DNA from 4 places in the Aliivibrio sp. A6 genome. Region 2 is predicted to be linked to each of the others. Evidence: predicted binding sites of a transcription regulator. Region 2 holds the regulator's gene; each other region holds the start of a gene.
The links. Region 2 encodes PurR, which represses purine synthesis genes. Its sites were predicted from a motif close to TNANGNAAACGTTTNCNTNA; they were not measured.
Positions count from the first base shown of each region.

Region 1: PVK70_RS03130 (phosphoribosylaminoimidazolesuccinocarboxamide synthase) is a predicted target of PurR. The motif match lies at 2,172-2,191, and genes of this name have one in related genera.
Region 3: glpX (class II fructose-bisphosphatase) is a predicted target of PurR. The motif match lies at 3,558-3,577, and genes of this name have one in related genera.
Region 4: ihfA (integration host factor subunit alpha) is a predicted target of PurR. The motif match lies at 2,583-2,602, and genes of this name have one in related genera.

Region 1 covers NZ_JARACR010000003.1:166,374-171,613, forward strand. The annotation lists gene PVK70_RS03115 (DUF342 domain-containing protein) at 1-966, opposite strand, end outside; gene PVK70_RS03120 (glutaredoxin domain-containing protein) at 1,033-1,320, opposite strand; gene PVK70_RS03125 (YggN family protein) at 1,341-2,087, opposite strand; gene PVK70_RS03130 (phosphoribosylaminoimidazolesuccinocarboxamide synthase) at 2,262-3,365, shown strand; gene PVK70_RS03135 (outer membrane beta-barrel protein) at 3,450-3,911, opposite strand; gene hrpA (ATP-dependent RNA helicase HrpA) at 4,021-5,240, opposite strand, start outside.
Region 2 covers NZ_JARACR010000036.1:14,997-20,236, reverse strand. The annotation lists gene PVK70_RS16465 (TfoX/Sxy family DNA transformation protein) at 1-484, opposite strand, end outside; cyclic di-GMP riboswitch class I at 611-692, opposite strand; gene purR (HTH-type transcriptional repressor PurR) at 849-1,856, opposite strand; gene torD (molecular chaperone TorD) at 2,130-2,777, opposite strand; gene torR (two-component system response regulator TorR) at 3,013-3,711, shown strand; gene PVK70_RS16445 (hypothetical protein) at 3,902-5,240, shown strand, end outside.
Region 3 covers NZ_JARACR010000021.1:51,070-56,309, reverse strand. The annotation lists gene PVK70_RS13020 (phosphoribulokinase) at 1-866, shown strand, start outside; gene PVK70_RS13015 (1,4-dihydroxy-2-naphthoate polyprenyltransferase) at 961-1,869, shown strand; gene rraA (ribonuclease E activity regulator RraA) at 2,010-2,510, shown strand; gene zapB (cell division protein ZapB) at 3,026-3,268, opposite strand; gene glpX (class II fructose-bisphosphatase) at 3,635-4,642, shown strand.
Region 4 covers NZ_JARACR010000011.1:6,473-11,712, reverse strand. The annotation lists gene pheT (phenylalanine--tRNA ligase subunit beta) at 1-2,168, shown strand, start outside; gene ihfA (integration host factor subunit alpha) at 2,724-3,020, shown strand; gene PVK70_RS08420 (succinylglutamate desuccinylase) at 3,217-4,218, shown strand; gene PVK70_RS08415 (M3 family oligoendopeptidase) at 4,315-5,240, shown strand, end outside.

The DNA of each region.
Region 1 (5,240 bases), on a different contig from region 2:
ATCACCATGCGCTTGTACATCAGCTGATTCAATAAAGCCACCGACAGTGACGCTGCCAGTTGCTTTTACGATCATGTCTGCGGCAATATCGCCACTAACAATAACACTGCCTTTAAATTTCACATGGCCGGTTGAGATATCGACATTATTTAAACACAGTACATTATCAACATCTGCCCCATCTTGGTTAATCCAAGGCATGCCTGATGTTTCTGCTATCACTAACTCAGGATCATCTGGAGAAATAGTTGCGCCTTTACCAGCACGAAGCTTTGTATTTTTACCAGGCGTAGCAGGGATCACTTCACCTGTAACAGTAAAACCATCAGTGCCTGTTGTTGGAGGGATACGACGAATTAACTCATCACCTTCAACGACCGTGATCGTTTCACCCAAATCTCGCATATCGACTTTATCTTCTTCCCCTTCTTTTTCCTGAGGCTTTAATGCTTGCTCACGAAAATCTTCAACAAGAGGAACAAAGCTTGCGTTTACACCATCAATTGGCTCTTTACCTTTAGCAACAACAAGAGAAACTTTCTCACCTGCTGTTAGGTTACGGCTCAAAAACATAACTTTCTTTAGTGCATTCTTACTAATACCACGAGTGACTTCCATGTTTGTAAGTGCTGAGATGATATCGCTACTTTGAATATCACGCCCACCGTAAGCACCAATTACTGCCATCGTTGCTTTCATATCACGCTCTTCTAACGCAAGAAATACTTCCGCATCACGGCGCTCGGCAACTTGACGGTTTTGATGATTAGTGATCATTCCACTTTTCATATCATGAATAATTGAGGTAATGCTCTTCTCATCAAAAAAGAAGCCTGTTGCACCTATCTCTTCTAATGAATCTTTAAACCCTTTTAGAGTCGGTTCAGCATCCGGCTGAAAATTTTCAGGAAAACGCAAAACAACTGCATTATTATCCTGTATTAACGTTAGAAGAGAATCCCACATATCCATCACTCATAGTATTTATTACGCTTATAATTTTGACGTAAATATTAATTAGTTAACTGTATTCTACAGTTCAAAAGCATCGAGATCCATGTCAGTCTCTTGACGCTCATAAAACGCCACTAAATCGTCATGTCCACCGATGTATTTCCCATCCAAGTAAATTTGAGGGACGGTATTTACCGCAATCCCTTCTTTCTCTTGAATTAATGACACCATTTCATCTTTGCTTAAATCAACATCTAAGGTTAATACCTTATAAGCTATATTCTTATCGTCAAAGATCGCTTTGGCTTTAACGCAAAATGGACATACCGTTTTAGAAAATATAATGGTTTGAGTTGTATCGATCATTTTTTGTCTCTTTTTTTAAATTAAATGGTAAAAACTGGGTATGGTTGCAGTTCAGGGATCAATTGATGCAGCGTTTTTTCTTCTTCCGCTATCTCTTTTGCTGAATCACAGAGTTCTTGAGCGTCTTCTTTTATTTCTTTACTATGTTCACTCATTTTGGCTTTAATTGAAGTTTGAACCTCAGAAAATTGCTGCTGTAACTCCGAAAAGTTAAGTTCACCATTTTGCATTTTGTCAGACAGTGAATTAAATACGCTAGCAAATAGCTCTTTATCCAAGCTTTGAATCATCACTTCGAAATCACTTTTCCATGTTGTATCGACTTCTTTAAAAAAGTCATGCTCAAGCACTAAGTCTTTTCCTTTGTAAAATTTTTGCTTTGCTGTTACACCATATTCATCAATTTTGTTCTTAACTGAATCAAAAGAGCCTTCAGCATCAAATGAGTTCTCTATTTCGTTCACAAAATCGTTGGCAGCGGCGATACCTTTATCAGCAAAATCAATCACTGAAGGCATATAACTAGCCACTTGTTGTTGATATTTTTCAATGGCTAATTTCTGCTCTTGTGTTAAGTCAAGTTCGTCACCATTAACAAAGACACGGCCGTTTTGGTCAATTCTCAATTTATCTTGAGCTTTATCTACTTTTACTTCACCTGTTGGCGTTAGTAGCAGATCATTTTCTACTGTCACTGGACACATAGCCGCCCAAGTATTACTTGTTACAACTAACATACCTAAAGCAATGATTTTTTTACTTAGCATAAGCGCCCTATTGATTGATTTTTTCCTTTCGCTGAGTGTAACTGATCGACACTCATTAGCTCAACTCGGATTTTTAATACAAAAAATAGCAAACGTTTGCTTTTATTCTGGTAGTCATAAATAGTTCTGGTATGATGCTCCCTGTATTTAAATCGTTTATATAGGAATTCTATAATGAGTCTTTCCGAACAAGTACTTGCTATTAATGATGATCTGCCGATCCGCACTGATAAACCAGTACACAGTGGTAAAGTACGCTCTGTATATTGGTTAACAGAAGAAGACAGTCGTCGCCTTATTAAAGAAAAAGGCTACAACGTTGCCGCAGATGCACCTCTTGCCATCATGGTTATCAGTGACCGTATTTCAGCATTCGATTGTATTTGGCACGGCGAAGGTGGACTTAAAGGAATTCCTGGTAAAGGCGCTGCATTAAATGCTATCTCTAACCATTGGTTCCAATTATTTAAAGATAACGGGCTTGCTGATAGCCATATTCTTGATATTCCTCATCCATTTGTGTGGATAGTGCAAAAAGCTAAGCCTGTTATGATTGAAGCGATTTGTCGCCAATATATTACTGGGTCAATGTGGCGTGCATATACAAATGGTGAGCGTGAATTCTGTGGTATTCAAATTCCTGAGCGTTTAGAAAAAGACGAACAATTACCTGAATTGCTACTAACACCATCAACCAAAGGTGTTTTAAAAGGCATTGATGGCGTACCGGAAGTTGATGATGTAAATATCACTCGTAAAAACATCGAAGATAACTACGCTAAGTTTAATTTTTCTTGCGAAGAAGACATCGCATTATATGAGAAATTATTAAAAGAAGGCTTTGCCGTTATTTCAAAAGCATTAAACAAAATCGACCAAATCTTTGTCGATACTAAATTTGAATTTGGTTACGTTAACGATGCTGAAGGTAATGAAAAACTGATTTATATGGATGAAGTAGGTACGCCTGATTCTTCTCGTATTTGGGATAAAAACGCCTATCGCTCAGGGCACATTATCGAAAACTCGAAAGAAGGCTTCCGTCAGTTTTTATTAAATCATTTTGATGAGCCTGATATCTTATTAAATAAGAATCGTATGGATGAACGCTCAGCATTAGCTCAAGATAATGCGCTTCCGCTAGAGGCAATGATGGAGCTATCAAAAACGTATTTGGATATAGCCGCTAAAATCACTGGCGCTCCAATTTCGCTTAGTGATAATCCAAAAGCCGAAATTATCAAGGTACTGAAAGAAGAGTATCAATTAGTTGATTAACTTTTAGTTTCTCTATCTTATGAATAAAAAATGGCGACCGCATTGGTCGCCATTTTTGTATTTATTGTTCTAATAATCAGATGATTATAGGAAGTGCACTGTTAGGTTAACAGATGCGAAATCGATGTTTTCATTGCCAACCGTAAAGTTGTTGTAACCTGCACCAACAGTAAACATTGGTAAGATGTTGTATTCAATACCTAAACCAAAGAATGGATCAACGCCGTCATCGTTATAGCCACCAGACATATCCCAGCTATGCAGACCCGCTTTACCATAAACGTGTAATGGACCAAAGTCGATGCTTGGTTTAACTGCAAAGTTTACAGAAGTTACGTCTACGTTGTGGTAAGAACCTAGGTTCCAAGCACCCATTTCTAAACCAATGAAAGGAAGAATACCAGTACCAATATGTGCACCGTATACCGTTGAGCTATCACCAGCATAATCAGCAGAACCAGCTTGTAGGCCACCGTAAATTAGAGAATCCGCAGCAGCAGTTACTGATACGCTTGCTAAAGCTAACGCTAAAAGTGTCTTTTTCATTTTCAATCCTATTTTTCAAAAAGGGAGCGGCAATCTTTGCCGCTCTTTTTAATCTTATTTATAGTAAAGCAATTAATATGCCGGAATTACCTATAGTCTAGGGGATACCTTAGCAATCAGCAATGGCATTTTTGACTCGTTTATCAGAAACTGGATACGGTGTCCCAAGTTGCTGTGCAAAATAGCTCACTCGCAGCTCTTCAATCATCCATCGAATCTCTTTGACTTTATCTGGAATTGGTTGCCCTTTAGGAATTTTATTTAATAACTCTTTGTAGTCATTATTAATCCCTTCCACTTTAAGTAGATGCATTCGATCTCGATTAGGGTCAATTGGTAATTTTTCCATTCGACGCTCAATCGCTTTCATATAACGATGAATATCTGCTAATCGCTTCCAACCACACTCTGTCGCGAATCCTTTAAAGATAAGGTTCTCGATTTGTGCTTTGATGTCAGAAAGTGCAAATGCCATGCTTAAATCAACACGACCTTTTAACTTTTTCTGGATCTGGAACGCTGTGGTCAAAATCGTTTCAACTTGTTTTGCTATCTCAACAACCGTATCGCCCAGCTCAGCGCGAATGTACTCTTTCATTTTCTCGAATGCTTCAGGCTCCCACGCAAGGCCACCCTTCTCTTCGATTAATTTATCAATACCGCAAGCAATACAGTCATCAATCAGGTCCATTACTCGACCATATTGGTTAAAGTACAGCCCTAGTTTTGACTTATTTGGTAAATTGCTATGCAGGTACTTAATTGGCGATGGTACATTAAGAAGAATTAAGCGACGCTGGCCTGCCTTCATTGCATTATGTTGTTCTTCTTCTGTTTCAAACAGTTTTATTTCAACGCTGTCTTTACCATCAACAATCGCTGGATACGCTTTTACTTCAAAGCCACCACGTTTCTGCTTATAAAGCGTTGGCAGTTCACCAAAGCTCCATGTTTTAAGCCCTTTTTGTTCAATATCATCATCTGCAACTTGAGATAAGGTTTCTTGAACTTTGTCTTTTAAACCGTCTTTCAGCTCAAACAGATCGCGGCTTTCTTTTAATTTACGATTACGGTGATCAACCACTCGGTAAGTTACTTTTAAATGATCTGGAATTTGTTCTAACTTCCAATCTTCACGTAACACTTCTACCCCTGTCATACGACGTAGCTCTTTTTCAAGGCTGTCTAATAACGGTGCATCAAATGGCGTTGAACGAGATAAAAATGCATCTGCATAGTTTGGTGCTGGCACAAAATTACGACGAATCGTTTTTGGTAAGGACTTAATTAACGCAACAACCAATTCATGACGCAACCCTGGGATCTGCC
Region 2 (5,240 bases):
TGCTAGAGTGCGTTTGTTGAATGGCTTTGTATGCGTTAACTGACCCTGTATCACGAAGTTCTTCAACAGTATTAATACCTGCCTTTTTAAGCATTCGTTCTGTTGCTAATCGTAAATTTGGTAGGTCTTTAATTCGAGATGGACCTTCTGATTTCTGTTTTTCTTTATCTTTTTTAGCGACATCTAGAGCGATAACCGCTTGTAATAAGATTGAATCAGGTTCTTCCCAACATTCTGCTGAAATTGCAAAATATTTGGTCACGACAGGAAAACCACGTTTTTTATAAACGTATGGTTCAAATCCTTGCTCTTTAAATAAGTTGATAGTGTCATCACTTGCTCTTAAATGCAGCTTATCTTGAACGACAAGTGCGAACATAGTGCTGTCGATAAATATACCGAAACCACCAAACATAGAACGTGAAGTGATCTTTCCTAGAGAGGAGAGGAGACGGAGTGATTCTTTTAGTACTGGTTTATCCATTGCAATAATTCTCGGTTAGTAAGTCTATGTCACTAAACAACTGAGCCCGAGGAAATAGTAGCAAGTTCAAAATATAGAATTGTTATTTTAAAGTAAAAATTAACAATGCATAAAAGAATACTTGCCATCGGCAACCCCGCTACCCTATATAAAACTTAGGCCGGAAGCTTTGCGTCCTGCACTTTCGCACAGTTTGCCCTGTTCGTGACTTTGGATGATGATATAGCAATCAATAAGTCAAGAGACCAAAAAAAATCAAAAAATGTGATCTTGCTCCATAAAATTAACGTCATTTTTGTTAAGTTGGTTCAACTTTTCCTTGAGAATGACGTTGATTGTTCTTGTTTTGTAAATTTAAACTTTATTATTTAGTCTTATCAAAAACACTATTTCGAGATACTACTTCAGGCTGCATTTCAAAAATACGACGCTCGTGATGTTTATCTTTTATACGCTCTAATAAAATTTCAACCGCGGTTTTTCCGACTCTTCGCTTAGGTTGATGAATTGTAGTGAGTGGTGGAGAGAAATAAGCAGATAACTCAATATTATCATATCCAATCACTGAGATATCTTCAGGTACACGTAAACCAGACTGTTTAATTCGACTAATCGCGGCTAATGCCATAATGTCATTGAAACAGAATATAGCCGTTGGCTGTTTGTCCATTGCGATTAGTTTATCTATCGCTTTAGCTGCAGAAGCACATTCAAAATCACCTTCTAAAATCCAATTTGGATTAAAGGCTAATCCTGCCTCTTCATGCGCACGTTTAAAACCATGGATTCGCTCATTACACGTTGCCTTATCTGCTTGACCAGTAATGCATGCGATTTCAGTATGACCTTTTTCAATCAAATGTTTAGTCGCTAAGTAACCACCTTTTTCTGAATTATCAATGATTTTATCTGTGTGTGGGCTGTCTGGGCCCCAGTCCATGATAACCATAGGTAGTTCAGTGTTTTTCTCAAGAAGAGCAAGAAGTTGCTCATTTAGATCAGAACACATAACAAGTAAGCCATCTACTCGTTTCTCTGCCAGCATACGGATGTAATGTTTTTGCTTTTCTAGATCACCTTCGGTATTACACATAAACAATGTGTAGCCTTGCTTGTAACAGTAATTTTCAACACCGTGCATTACTTCTGCAAAAAAAGGATTGAATGATTGCGTTACTAGCATACCGATAGTTCGTGTTGTGTTGCATTTTAAACTACGAGCTACGGCACTTGGTGCGTAATTTAATTCGTCGACAGCTTCCCACACGCGTTTTTGTGTTGCTTCAGCAACGAAGCGAGTTTTATTTATTACGTGAGATACGGTTGTTGTTGATACCGCTGCTAATTTTGCAACGTCTTTAATTGTAGCCATATTTAAGCCTTAACATAGTTAAATAAGGGGCTATTTATGTTCCAACAAAATAGGTGTTGCTCTTTTAAAGAACTGATGGAAGATAAATAGGCCCTGATAAATGAAAAAAACCGCTAAAAATGCGGCTTTTATTTAATGTTTTAATTTTATCGTTTGCGTACACATACTATAGGTAAAGTATAGTGCAAACAATTATTGATTTCATAAATTCTAGTTGTAATCTGATTTATATCACGTACTTGTTAATTTATATCATCAAAATGAGTGACTCAATTACTCACCAGTAAGGAATGCAGCATCTAACTGTAAGAACGTCACTAAGAAATGTGTAACCGCTGCGTAGAAGCCGAACTCATCTCGCTCTTGGCAGATTTGGCTAAAGCGTGGTGTCCATGATAAGAGTTGCTCATTAATGAAGTTTAACTGAGCGGCCATGTAAGCTTCAAATTCTTCTTCAGAAGCTTGTTGGTTTGTCATTACGATTAAATTACCAAGAAAATCAAGTTCAATGGCAATGTGATCGGCAGGCTCATTAAATTCAGCTTTTTGTGCGATGTTATATTTCTCTAATAGTGCACGCATTTCTTGTGCTGGTTTTGCATTCAAAAGACCTGATTTATCAAGGTATAGTGATGCATAAGGTAGGGCACTGCTTTTATCTGAACCTAAAAAAGCTTGGCAAAAGTCGGCAGAAAGTTCAAGTTGTGCGTCTTCACGTTTTTGTAATTGATTTAACTTTTCAATTAGAGCACTCACTGAGCTAGATAATTCTGCGGTTTCAGCTAAGTTTGATAAAAATGTACGAACTTCAAAGCTATTGTATTCTTCTAATTGTTCTGCGGTTAATTCGCTTGTTAATAAACTTGATAACCACCAGTAAATTTCAGCGCGTTGTTCGTTAAATGCAGTCAATTCGTTCATGTATTCGTCACTCCAAAAAATTTATATGGGAATTGTACTGGATAAGTGTGAAAAGGAATAGCACCTATCATTAACAGCGTGTATAAATATATATGTAAAGATTAAAGCCGAATTTTGGTTAAGATTTGTTTTGAATCAAACAAATCACAGATATATCAATTGAAAATTGGCATTATTACAAAATATGAATAGAATAAGATAAGAACCATCCAAATAACCATAAAAAGAGAAAATTATGAGCTATCACATTTTAGTTGTTGAAGACGAAGTGGTAACTCGCTCTAAACTTGTAGGCTATTTTGAAGCCGAGGGATATCAAGTGAGCGAGGCTGAAACAGGTGCAGAAATGCGAACTATTTTGGCTGAACAAAAAGTTGATTTAATTATGCTTGATATAAACCTACCAGGAGAGGATGGTTTATTGTTGGCACGCGAACTGCGTAGCCAATCTAATATTGGTATTATTCTTGTTACAGGACGAACTGATAGTATTGATCGAATTGTAGGCTTGGAAATGGGTGCTGATGATTACGTCACAAAACCTGTTGAGCTACGTGAACTTTTAGTCCGAGTTAAAAACTTATTTTGGCGTATGTCATTAGCTAATGAACCGGCAGAGTTAGATGAATCAAATGTAGTTCGTTTTGGCGAGTGGACATTTGATATTCAACGTCGAGCATTATCAAATAATGGTGAGCCAGTAAAATTAACAAAAGCAGAATATGAGTTGTTAGTTGCGCTGTCGTCATATCCTAATACCGTTCTATCACGTGAGCGTATTTTGAATATGATAAGTCATCGAGTAGATGCGCCAAATGACAGAACAATTGATGTATTGATCCGTAGAATGCGTGCAAAAATGGAAATGGACCCTAAAAATCCACAAATTTTTGTTACTGTTCATGGCGAAGGCTATATGTTTGCAGGAGATTAACCTCTCCTAAGTTATTTTTATTTTATCAAAAGCCACTCAGAATTTGAGTGGCTTTTTTATTGCCTATTTAGTTGTCAATGTAATTAGTGACTCATCTATAAGAAAAGCTGATTAAAAATGTTTTTTATAATAAAATAAGCCTAGAGTGCTTGCGCTTGTCTATTCAAACATAATTATTAATAGGTTTAGGATGAAACAATATTTCAAAGTGGCAGTGATTGCCTCAGCATTAGTTGGTGTGGTGGGTTGTCAAAGTACTGGTGGGGAAACCTCAGCAGTCTCGGTTGAACAGAATAGAAATACGCCATCAATAGCAACATTTGATGCACTTCAGAAGCAATATTCACTGGATAAAACGACGTTTGATTCTGTCTCTGAGTTCCAAATTTATTCAGAGTCTACTTATGCCTCTATGATGGATGAATGGCTAGAAGCGAAAGAGATTTTCTTAGAAATCGAAAAAGAGCCAGGTTTAATTAATGAAGAGTACTCAATGTTCTCTTCAGGTTCTTATGCGGCTAAATATATGTCATTAGTAACCAATGCGGATGCACAATTTAATAAACTAAAAAGCTACAAAGAAAATGCAGATATCGTGCTGTCTGATGCAATCGCTCAGATGACTTATATCAATTCAATTGATGTGCAACGCTATTACCCTCAGGAGTTTGCTAACCTAAATAAACAATACAAAGCTTTATTTGTTACGGTTATCGAAGATGATATTGCTGAAGCACAAACAGAACAGGCTTCTTTCCTGACTAAAGCTAAAGTGACGGAAATCAAAACGACACTGAAAATTCATGTTGAGCCATTAGAAAAAGAGTTTTCAATATTATCAAGTAAAGGTTTTAAAGCCATTGCACCCATTAGCTATGGGCAAACAAAAGCAGAATTAGACAAAACAAAAAAAGCGGTTCAAGCGAACAATCGTGATCAGGCACTGATTGCTGATGTAGTTGCTAAAACACGTTTTCAGATTGATCATTTAAAAAATATGGCAGCTGAAGTTAAGTTATTGAAAGCAGTTAAAAATGGCCAATTTGAGCAAACCGTTTTAGAGTTTGAGAATAAATTACTTTCTGTATCTCAAGCGATTAACGGTGATGATTACCGTGATCAACCATTGAGAATTCAAACCGAATCCATTCTGGCTGATGTGCAACAAATGCATGAAAAAAATAATACTGCTGATCTGGAAGCAAAAATTAAAGATCTAAATGTTCAAATTAAGACTTTAGAAGTTACCGTTGAGAAGCAAACTAATGACCGTGCTGATGTTCAAAAGCAAGTGCTTGTATTAACTCAACAATTAGAGCGAGATGATAATCTAATTAACAACTTAAATTCAGTTATTGCCTCTTATAAAGAAAAGGAAGTAGCGGAAAAAGCAGCAGAAGAATCATTATCTTCTTCTGAAGAGCCGACCACAGTAGAAGATACGGCAGCGATTGCTGAACCAACTAATACTAAAGAGGCTGAAGTTCAAGAGAGTAAAGAAGTGGTAGCTGAAACTGTTGAAGCAGAAG
Region 3 (5,240 bases), on a different contig from region 2:
CCGCAAAACATCCAATTATCGCCGTTACCGGTTCATCCGGAGCAGGCACTACAACAACTTCTGAAGCCTTTCGTAAAATGTTCAACATGATGAATATCAAAGCATCATGGCTTGAAGGGGATAGCTTTCATCGATTTACGCGTCCTGAAATGGATGTTGAGATCCGTAAAGCCAAAGAACAAGGTAAGCACATCAGCTACTTTGGACCTCAAGCGAATGACTTTCCGGCTCTAGAACAATTCTTCCGCCAATATGGTTTAGATGGCACAGGACAATATCGCCGCTATCTTCACACCTTTGATGAAGCCGTTCCTTTTAATCAAATGCCGGGCACTTTTACTCCATGGCAAGATCTTCCAGATAATACCGATGTTCTATTTTATGAAGGGCTGCATGGTGGTGTCATGGATGGTGATATTGATGTATCGCAGCACGTCGATTTACTGATAGGTATGGTGCCGATTGTAAACTTGGAATGGATTCAAAAATTCGTTCGAGATACGCGTGATCGTGGGCATTCACGAGAAGCAGTAATGGATTCAATTGTTCGCTCAATGGACGATTACCTCAACTACATCACGCCACAGTTTTCTCGTACGCATATTAACTTTCAGCGTGTTCCTACGGTTGATACTTCAAATCCACTCAATGCCAAAGGCATTCCAAGTTTAGATGAGAGCTTTGTGGTGATCCGTTTTCGAGGCATCCGCAATGTAGACTTTCCTTATCTACTTGCCATGATTGATGGCTCTTTCATGTCTCGTCATAACACGCTTGTAGTTCCTGGTGGAAAGATGAGTTTTGCGATGGAATTAATTATTCGTCCTCTATTACAGCAACTCATTGATACAGGGAAAATCGGCTAACTTATTTCACTGATATTCCCTTTTTCTCTTCAAATTTGGGGTTCTTCCAAAAATAGTGAATAATAGAGGCTCTATTCACTATTTTTGCGATGCTATGAAAACTTCTCCTTTTGCTATTTGGCTCAGTGCTGCTCGTCCAAAAACCTTACCGCTTGCGCTTGCTTCTATTATGACAGGCTCTGCATTAGCGTATTGGAACAACCACGCCTCAGCTACCATCACTCTCATGGCATTTGTTACTGCAACCTTATTACAAATCTTATCTAACCTTGCTAATGATTATGGTGATGCCGTAAAAGGCACCGATAATGATGATCGTCTTGGTCCACAACGCGCCATGCAATCAGGTCTTGTTACTCAGGAGACGATGAAAAAAGCGATTGGTATTAATATTGTACTCACCATTATTAGTGGCCTAGTTTTAGTCTTTTCTTCGCTACATCAAACCATGGATATCATTGGCTTTATTGCTCTTGGGTTGCTTGCGATAGGCGCTGCTATTGCCTACACCATGGGTGATAAACCTTATGGCTATCGTGGTTTGGGTGATATTTCAGTATTCATTTTCTTTGGTTTATTGGGTGTCGCAGGTACTTATTATCTGCACACTGGTCATCTCTCTTCAGCACTTTTCTTACCTGCTATCGCTTGTGGTTTATTAGCGGTCGCTGTATTAAACATCAATAACCTGCGTGACATTGAGAACGACGAAGCGTGTGGAAAAATGACATTAGTGGTTCGTATGGGCGGTGACTGGGGACGTAAATATCACGCGGTATTAATGGCGTTAGCTTTTCTCTGCCTAGCCATTTTTAGTGCCACCCAAATTCACTCACTGGTAGGTTGGTTATTTTTATTAGCAGGCCCATTCGCGCTTTATCATGTAATTTCTGTACTGCGCGCGCCTAATGGCGAAGCCATCCGACCAATGATGGGAACCGTGGTGCAATGTGCGTTATTCACTAATATCTTCTTCTCTGTTGGCCTATATTTATCAATATAACGTGAACTTCAATATATTGAATGAGGTCTAGTGTCATAAAGTTCGCATAACTTGTTACCCATCATAGTAATGACTTATTAAGCACGTATATTAAGTCATTACTAAAAGCTATTAACACCAACCAAAAGGTAGACATCATCATGGAATATAATACTTCAGCCCTTTGCGACATTTATTTAGACCTTGTAGATGTTGTTGAACCTATGTTTAGTCACTTTGGTGCAAAAACCTCTTTCTCTGGCCAAATTACGACCATCAAATGTTTTGAAGATAATGGCTTAATTAGCCGCGTTCTCGATGAAAAAGGCGAAGGCCGAGTACTATTAGTCGATGGTGGCGGTTCATTACGTCGTGCATTGATCGATGCCGACTTAGCAGCAAAAGCCGCTCACAATGGTTGGGAAGGCTTGGTTATCTACGGTTGTATTCGTGAAGTGGATTATCTAGAAGAAATTAATATTGGTATTCAAGCTCTAGCCTCTATTCCTGTTGGTGCTGCAAAACAGAACATTGGTGAAGTGGATGTCGCGGTTAACTTTGGTAGCGTGACTTTCTTACCTGAAGATCATCTGTATGCGGATTCGACTGGGATTATTATTTCTCAAGAGCCGTTAGAAGAGATGGGTGAGGAAGAAGTGTAGAGCAGACGGCTTCGCCTTTAGAGGTTAGAAGAGAGAGTTCAGATCGGTCGCAAGCTCCCTTGCTGGATTCAGGGGTGATCGTTGTGATTACAGCGATAAATACACAGTCTCCTCCCCTTAATAAGGGGAGGGTTAGGGAGGGGTTGTTCCGATAAAGGTTGAATTGAGTTAATAGTTAACTTTATTTATACGCTGTAAGTTCTTGACCCCCTCCCAGCCTCCCCCTTACTAAGGGGGAGGAGCTAAAAGCCAAAGCAACACTGTATTTCCTCCTGAAACCTGAGACCTGACCCCTCGCTTTTTGCTCTTATAGTCTCCAGTCAGCGCAGCGTATAGCTTCTAGCATAAAAAAACCGCAGATGCTTTCACACCTACGGTTTCAAATTCTTTCGCGAACCAATTCTCAATTTTTGATAAGTAAATCTTTCATCTTTAAGGCGGAGGCGCGGAGCTTATGATAATAAGTGAGCACCGACAACACAGAAGATGGAAGAATTACGACTCAAAAAATAGAATTACTCTACTTCGTCCATCTTACCTAACAGACCACGGATACGAGCTTCAAATTGCGCTTGCTCATCACGTGCACGCTGAGCTTCTTGCTCAACTTCAGAACGACCGTTATTTGCTTGCTCAAGATCTTGAGTTAGCGTTGCGTTCGTTTCTTTTAATTCTTCAACTTCCATTTGTAGCAGTGCGATTGTATCTACTGCCATTTGAACTTTAGCTTCTAGTTGTTCTAATATTTCTAAAGACATTCCTGCCACCTTAACTGTATTCGTCATTGAATATGCAGCGAATTAACTACTCACTACAAACATGTTTTCTATTCTACTCAGCAAATGCAATTCTGCCATAGTGTTATTACTGAAAATGCATCATTTGAACAAAAAAACGGCACATTTTACCAACATCTGACGTTCTTTCTTAAGATTAAAACGAACTTCATACTAAAACTAGATTTTTCAATTCATTATTTGAGTTAAAGCACGGCTTCTCTTCTATAAATCAAACGGATGAATTCTAAAAAAATCGAATCTTTACTCAAAAAGCAAACGTTTCCCTTTTTGTTATGCTAAAATCCTCGCGATTTTTACTTATTCATCGATTTATTCGGAGCAATTATGAAACGCGATTTAGCAATGGCTTTTTCTCGAGTTACTGAAGGTGCCGCATTAGCGGGTTACAAATGGCTTGGCCGCGGTGATAAGAACGCGGCTGATGGTGCTGCCGTTGAAGTAATGCGTACACTCCTGAACAAGACTGACATCAGTGGTGAAATTGTTATTGGTGAAGGTGAGATCGATGATGCGCCTATGCTATACATCGGTGAAAACGTAGGTACAGGTGGTGATGCTGTAGATATCGCTGTTGACCCAATTGAAGGCACTCGTATGACTGCGATGGGCCAATCAAACGCACTTGCTGTATTAGCTGCGGGTGAAAAAGGTAGCTTCTTAAAAGCCCCTGATATGTACATGGAAAAACTGGTTGTTGGCCCTGGTGCAAAAGGCGCTATCGATTTAGCACTACCTCTAGAAGAGAACCTAGTAAACATTGCAAAAGCATTAGGTAAGCCATTAGATACTTTGGTTGTAACAACACTAGCTAAGCCTCGTCATGACGAAGTAATCGCAAACATGCAGAAAATGGGTGTTCGTGTTTTTGCTGTGCCAGATGGTGATGTTGCCGCCTCTATTTTAACTTGTATGCCAGATAGCGAAGTTGACGTAATGTACTGCATCGGCGGCGCACCTGAAGGTGTGGTTTCTGCTGCGGTAATTCGTGCTTTAGATGGTGACATGCAAGCGCGTCTTCTTCCTCGTCATGAAGTAAAAGGCGATACTGAAGAAAACCGCATTCACGGTGAAGAAGAACTAAAACGCTGTGAAGAAATGGGCGTTAAAGCGAACGTTATCTTAAAGATGAGCGATATGGCTCGTAGTGATGATGTTGTTTTCGCAGCAACGGGCATCACTAAAGGCGACCTATTAGAAGGCATCACTCGCCAAGGTAATATCGCGACAACTGAAACGCTGCTTATTCGTGGTCGTTGTCGTACGATCCGTCGTATTAAGTCGATTCACTACTTAGAGCGTAAAGACAAAGAAGTTAGAGATATTATTCTTTAAGGGCTAAGAGCTAGACGCAACAAGTTGCTTGAGGGCGCTTCGCTTAAGGCGAACTTCGTTCTTGAGAATAAGAAGACCACAGAGTTTAATTAGCCTGTGGTCTTTTTTGTTTTAGGGAGTTCAGGTTTCAGAGATACTCATTGTGGTTACAGCGACAAAGAACGGTTCTCCCCCTTAATCACTATTGCTATGAGATCGATACAGTCAATACAAGGGGGAGCTAGAGGGGGTTGCTTATACATAACTAGAGACTATACGCAGCGCTAATTAGAAACTATAAGTGTAAAAGCGAGTACTAAATTCAGAATATGATTGCTGTGGTTAGAGTAGCAAAGAACAGTTCTCCCCCTTAATCGTTAGGGTTATGAGATAGACATAGTCAATATAAGGGGGAGTTAGAGGGGGTTGGTTACACCATATTTATGTTATTTAGATAAACCAAGATTCATCACTTACAACCCCTCCTAGCCTCCCCTTATATCAACATCACTAAACTCAACAATATATCAATCAAGGGGAGGAACTGTATTTCGTTCGCTGTAACCAAAAGCAACCACCTCTGAACCCTTTAAGCGAAGCGATCTGAATTCTGCTCTTT
Region 4 (5,240 bases), on a different contig from region 2:
TTTTAGACATCGTTTGTGGTGCATCTAACTGTCGTCTTGGTCTAACGGTTGCAGTTGCGACTGTTGGCGCAGTACTTCCTGGTAACTTCAAAATTAAGAAAGCAAAACTACGTGGTGTTCCATCACACGGTATGCTTTGTTCTTTCTCTGAGCTAGGTATTGATGTTGAATCTGACGGTATTTTAGAATTACCTGAAGGCTCTACATTAGGTATGGACGTTCGTGAGCTTCTTGAACTTAACGATGTTGCTATTGATGTTGACTTAACAGCAAACCGTGCTGACTGTTTTAGCATTCGTGGTTTAGCTCGTGAAGTAGGTGTTCTTAACCGTGCAGACGTAGTTGAACCAACTATTGAAGCAGTAGCAACAAGCATTGAAGATACGGTTTCTATTGAAGTTAAAGCAACTGAAGCGTGTCCACGTTACCTTGGTCGTGTAATCAAGAACGTAAATGCAAAAGCTGAAACACCAATCTGGATGCAAGAGAAACTGCGTCGTTGTGGTATCCGTTCAATCGATGCGATTGTTGATATTACAAACTACGTAATGCTTGAGCAAGGGCAACCAATGCACGCGTTTGATCTGTCTAAGATCGACGGCGGCATTGTGGTTCGTATGGCTGAACAAGATGAGAAACTAACTCTTCTTGATGGAAACGAAGCGAAGCTAAACCACAATACATTAGTGATTGCAGACCAAAACAAAGCATTAGCAATCGCTGGTATCTTTGGTGGTAAAGAGTCTGGTGTTACTTCTGAAACAACTGACATCATGCTTGAGTGTGCATTCTTCGCACCTGATCACATTCGTGGTCGTGCGCGTGCATACGGTCTACACACTGATTCTTCTCTACGTTTTGAGCGTGGCGTTGACTCTACATTACAAGCAACAGCGATGGAGCGTGCAACACAGCTTCTTGTTGAACTTTGTGGTGGCGAAGTAGCTCCTATCTCTGCAGCAGAATCTGACGCTGATCTTCCAACTGCAAACACGGTTGAATTACGTCGTAGCAAGTTAGATGGTCTATTAGGTCATCACATCCCATCAACAGATGTGGTTGAGATCTTAACGCGTCTAGGTTGTTCTGTTGAAACGACAGACACAGGCTGGACAGCAACATCTCCATCATGGCGTTTTGATATTGCAATCGAGCAAGACCTAATTGAAGAAGTAGGTCGTATCTACGGTTACAATAACATTCCAAACCAAGCACCTGTTGCTGCACTAAACATGAACGATCACAAAGAAGCAAACCAACCGCTTAAGCGTGTTCGTGATCTTCTTGTTGACCGTGGTTACCACGAAGCAATTACTTATAGCTTTGTAGAGCCTGAGCAACAAAAACTGATCGTGCCTGAGATTGAGCCGTTAATTCTGCCATTCCCAATTTCAGCTGACATGTCAGCAATGCGTCTAAGCCTATGGACTGGTTTGATCAACACTGTTGTTCATAACCAAAAACGTCAGCAACCACGCGTTCGTTTATTCGAATCTGGTCTGCGTTTTATTCCTGAAGAATCAGCAGAAAACGGCATGCGTCAAGAAATGATGCTTGCTGGTATCATCGCTGGTACTCGTGGTGAAGAACACTGGGATATCGCAACAAACACGGTTGATTTCTTCGACCTTAAAGGCGATTTAGAGGCTGTTCTTGAACTAACTGCTAACGAATTAGCGTATGAGTTTAAAGCCGCTAAACACCCAGCACTTCACCCAGGCCAAACAGCAGCTATCGTTGTTGGCGGAAAAGAAGTTGGTTTCATTGGTACAGTACACCCAGAGTTAGAGCGTAAGTTTGGCTTAAACGGTCGTACAATCATGTTTGAAATCGAGTGGGACGCAATCAATACTCGCGTTATCCCAGAAGCTGCATCAGTATCTAAGTTCCCTGCAAACCGTCGTGATATCGCGATCGTTGCAGACGAGGCTATTGCTTCTGGTGATATCGTTGCTGAATGTTTAGCATCAGGCGGCGAGCTATTAACTAGCGCGAAACTGTTCGATGTTTACCGTGGTCAAGGCGTTGAAGAAGGTAAGAAGAGTCTTGCAATCGCACTGACACTTCAATCTGTTGAGCGTACGCTAGAAGAGGCTGATATCACTTCAGCTGTTGACGCTATTGTTGCTGCAATTGGTGAGAAGTTCTCAGCAACACTGCGTGACTAATACACTTCTTTTTTAACAGAAGAATATAAAATCCAGTACTGACGTTTGTTGGTACTGGATTTTTTTATTATAAAATAACGCGGAGGTAAAGATTTACGTTTTAGGCCAAGCAAGAGAGAAAGCAGCAGTCTAGTATATAATGCTGAAGAAAAACTCGATTAGTATCTATAGATTAGAAGATAGTAATAGAGGCCTAAAGCTTACTTGTTCACAATCAAACAGATGGCTTACTTTCAAATTTGTTAATAATTATTTGGGCAGCATCACAATTTTACATACGAACGAATATTCTAAATAACCATGTATTATTAGTGGTATATACTAAATCAATGACTTAGGTTAGGCTGATATAAGATATCTAAGTAGATTAAGCTTATAAATTTGATCGCCATCTCATAAATGCATCATGATTTTTGAGAAAAAAGTTGGCGAAAATCAGTCAGTTGGCATACACTGTCAAGAGTTGAACGAATGTTAAGTTGTTGTTCTAACTGTTCAGTTTCCAGTTACAGTAAATACTGTAGCTCTGTCTAACGTAACTTGAGGGTAGTTTTTATGGCACTCACTAAAGCTGATTTGGCTGAGACCTTATTTGAAAAAGTTGGATTAAGTAAACGCGACGCCAAGGAAACGGTAGAAGTATTTTTCGAAGAGATTAAGCAAGCTCTAGAGAGTGGTGAGCAAGTTAAATTATCTGGATTTGGTAATTTTGACTTACGCGAAAAGAGTGAGCGACCTGGACGTAACCCAAAAACTGGGGAAGATATTCCAATTTCTGCACGCCGCGTAGTAACATTTAAACCGGGCCAGAAACTGAAAGCTCGCGTTGAGAATCTACCAGTAGAAAAATAATCTTGCCATCTTTGGCTGAAGAGAATGAAAGCTGTATGACAATTATTTGTTATGCAGCTTTTTTATTGCCTTCATTTTTTTAACTTAGAATTCCATTGTGTTTGAACTCACACAATTGTTTGTATTTTGTTAAATAACATTAACGTAAATGGTACAGTTTTTTGGTTGAATATTTTACCAAGGAAGAGAAGTACCAATGGATCATATTTCATTTATTCAAAATACCTTAGATTTATCTGTCTCTGTAAAAGAAAAAAGTTGGTTACTTACGGATGGCACTCTGGTTATTTATCATAGCCGAGGTGTCGTAGAGTTTGTTCCAAGTTTAGATTTTACCTCTAACCGTGCTGTTGTATTGTCATCGGGGGTTCACGGTAATGAAACATCTCCAATAGAACTGCTTGATACTATCATTGAAGATATTCAAAGCGGTAAGCTCTCATTGACTCAACCTTGTTTATTTATTTATGGACATCCTGCAGCAACACACCAACATACTCGATTTATTGATACAAATTTGAATCGTTTATTTAGCGGGTATCAAACCCCTGACGATAGCGTTGTAGAAGTAGCCTTAGCGAATAGACTGATGGAAAGTGTGGACCGCTTTTTTACCAAACATGACGCACAAGAAAAATGGCATTTAGATCTCCATTGTGCAATTCGTTCATCGCAGCATTACACTTTTGCAATTCATCCATATAACAGGCATTATAAAAGATCAGATCCATTACTTCGCTTTTTATCACAAAGTAAAATCGAAGCCTGCTTATTTTCAGAAGCGCCAGCATCAACCTTTAGTTGGTACAGTGCAGAGCATCATGGTGCTCATGCTGCGACTGTTGAGCTAGGTAAAGTGGCAAAAATGGGCGAAAATGACTTAACCTTACTGGCTGATTTTGAAAAAGAACTCCGACATTTTATTAGCCATGATAGCCATACAGATAATGAGAAGGTTATATCGAGTGTCATTGAATACCAAGTAACCCGAAGCATTATGAAACACAGTGAGCAGTTTGAATTTCACTTTCCATCTGACTTAGCGAACTTTACTCAATTTAACGAGAATGAATTACTTGCCGAAGATGAAGGGGTTAAATACCGGGCTCAACGTGGTGGCGAAAGTGTTGTGTTTCCAAATGCGAAAGTAGAAAACGGACACAGGGCGTGTTTGTTGGTTCAAAAAATAGAAAATTAAGACGAATTAACTTAAAAAATGCGTCTCTATCAATAAATCCTTTATCCAATGAATTCAATTGTTATGATGTAAAAAACAAAATAAAAGGACATGATAATGACAGCACCAAGTTGGGACCTCTCTATCGCATTTCAATCGCTTGATGATCCAAAGCTAGCAAATACCATTATTTCAATTGAAGAGCGTATTCTTCATTTCGCTGCTGATGATATTAATGTCAACGTTGATGGGTTGCAGCAGGCGATTATTGAGAAAGAATCCATTTCTGTGCAACTGGCCACGGTGGGGAGCTATGGTAACTGCATCGCTTCTGTGGATGCATCAAATTCTCAAGCCAAAGCATTAGTTAACCAAGTAACAAAACTTGCGTCGGATCTGTCTCAAGCTTTTAGCCCGTATCTAGATGCGATTGTAAATGCGCCAACGGAATGCTTTGAACAAGTATTGTCACTAAACGATGAATTAGAAGCACAACGTTTCCTGCTTGAAGAAGAAAGAAAACTGGTTACGACAAGACTAAGCGTGAAAGAAGAGCAGTTATTATCAGCCATGAGTGTTGATGGTAAAAATGCCTGGGGTCGTTTGTATGACAATATTACAGGCTCTATGAAAGTGACACTGCAACTTCCAAATGGAATAGAGGAAACCATTGGGTTGTCTCAAGCGGCAAGTATTCTCTATGGCAGCGATACACTACGTAGAGAGCCTGCATGGCGTGCAATACAGTTGGCAATGAAACAAAACCAAGAAAGCTTTTCGGCCATCTTAAATGCACTGGCAGGTTGGCGTTTAACAGAATACCAAAAGCGTAGCGCTGCGAATAAGCTGCATTTTCTTGAACCAAGCCTACATGGTAGCCGTATTGAGCAACAAACGCTGGATAGCATGATCTCGGTAGCAAAAAAGAACCGCGCAGTAGGACAAAAAGCAGGACGCTTAATGGCAAAAATGTTTGGAACTGAGCAGTTAACGCCATGGGATCAACAAGCGTCAATGCCACCATTAGTAGGAGAGGCCTCTAA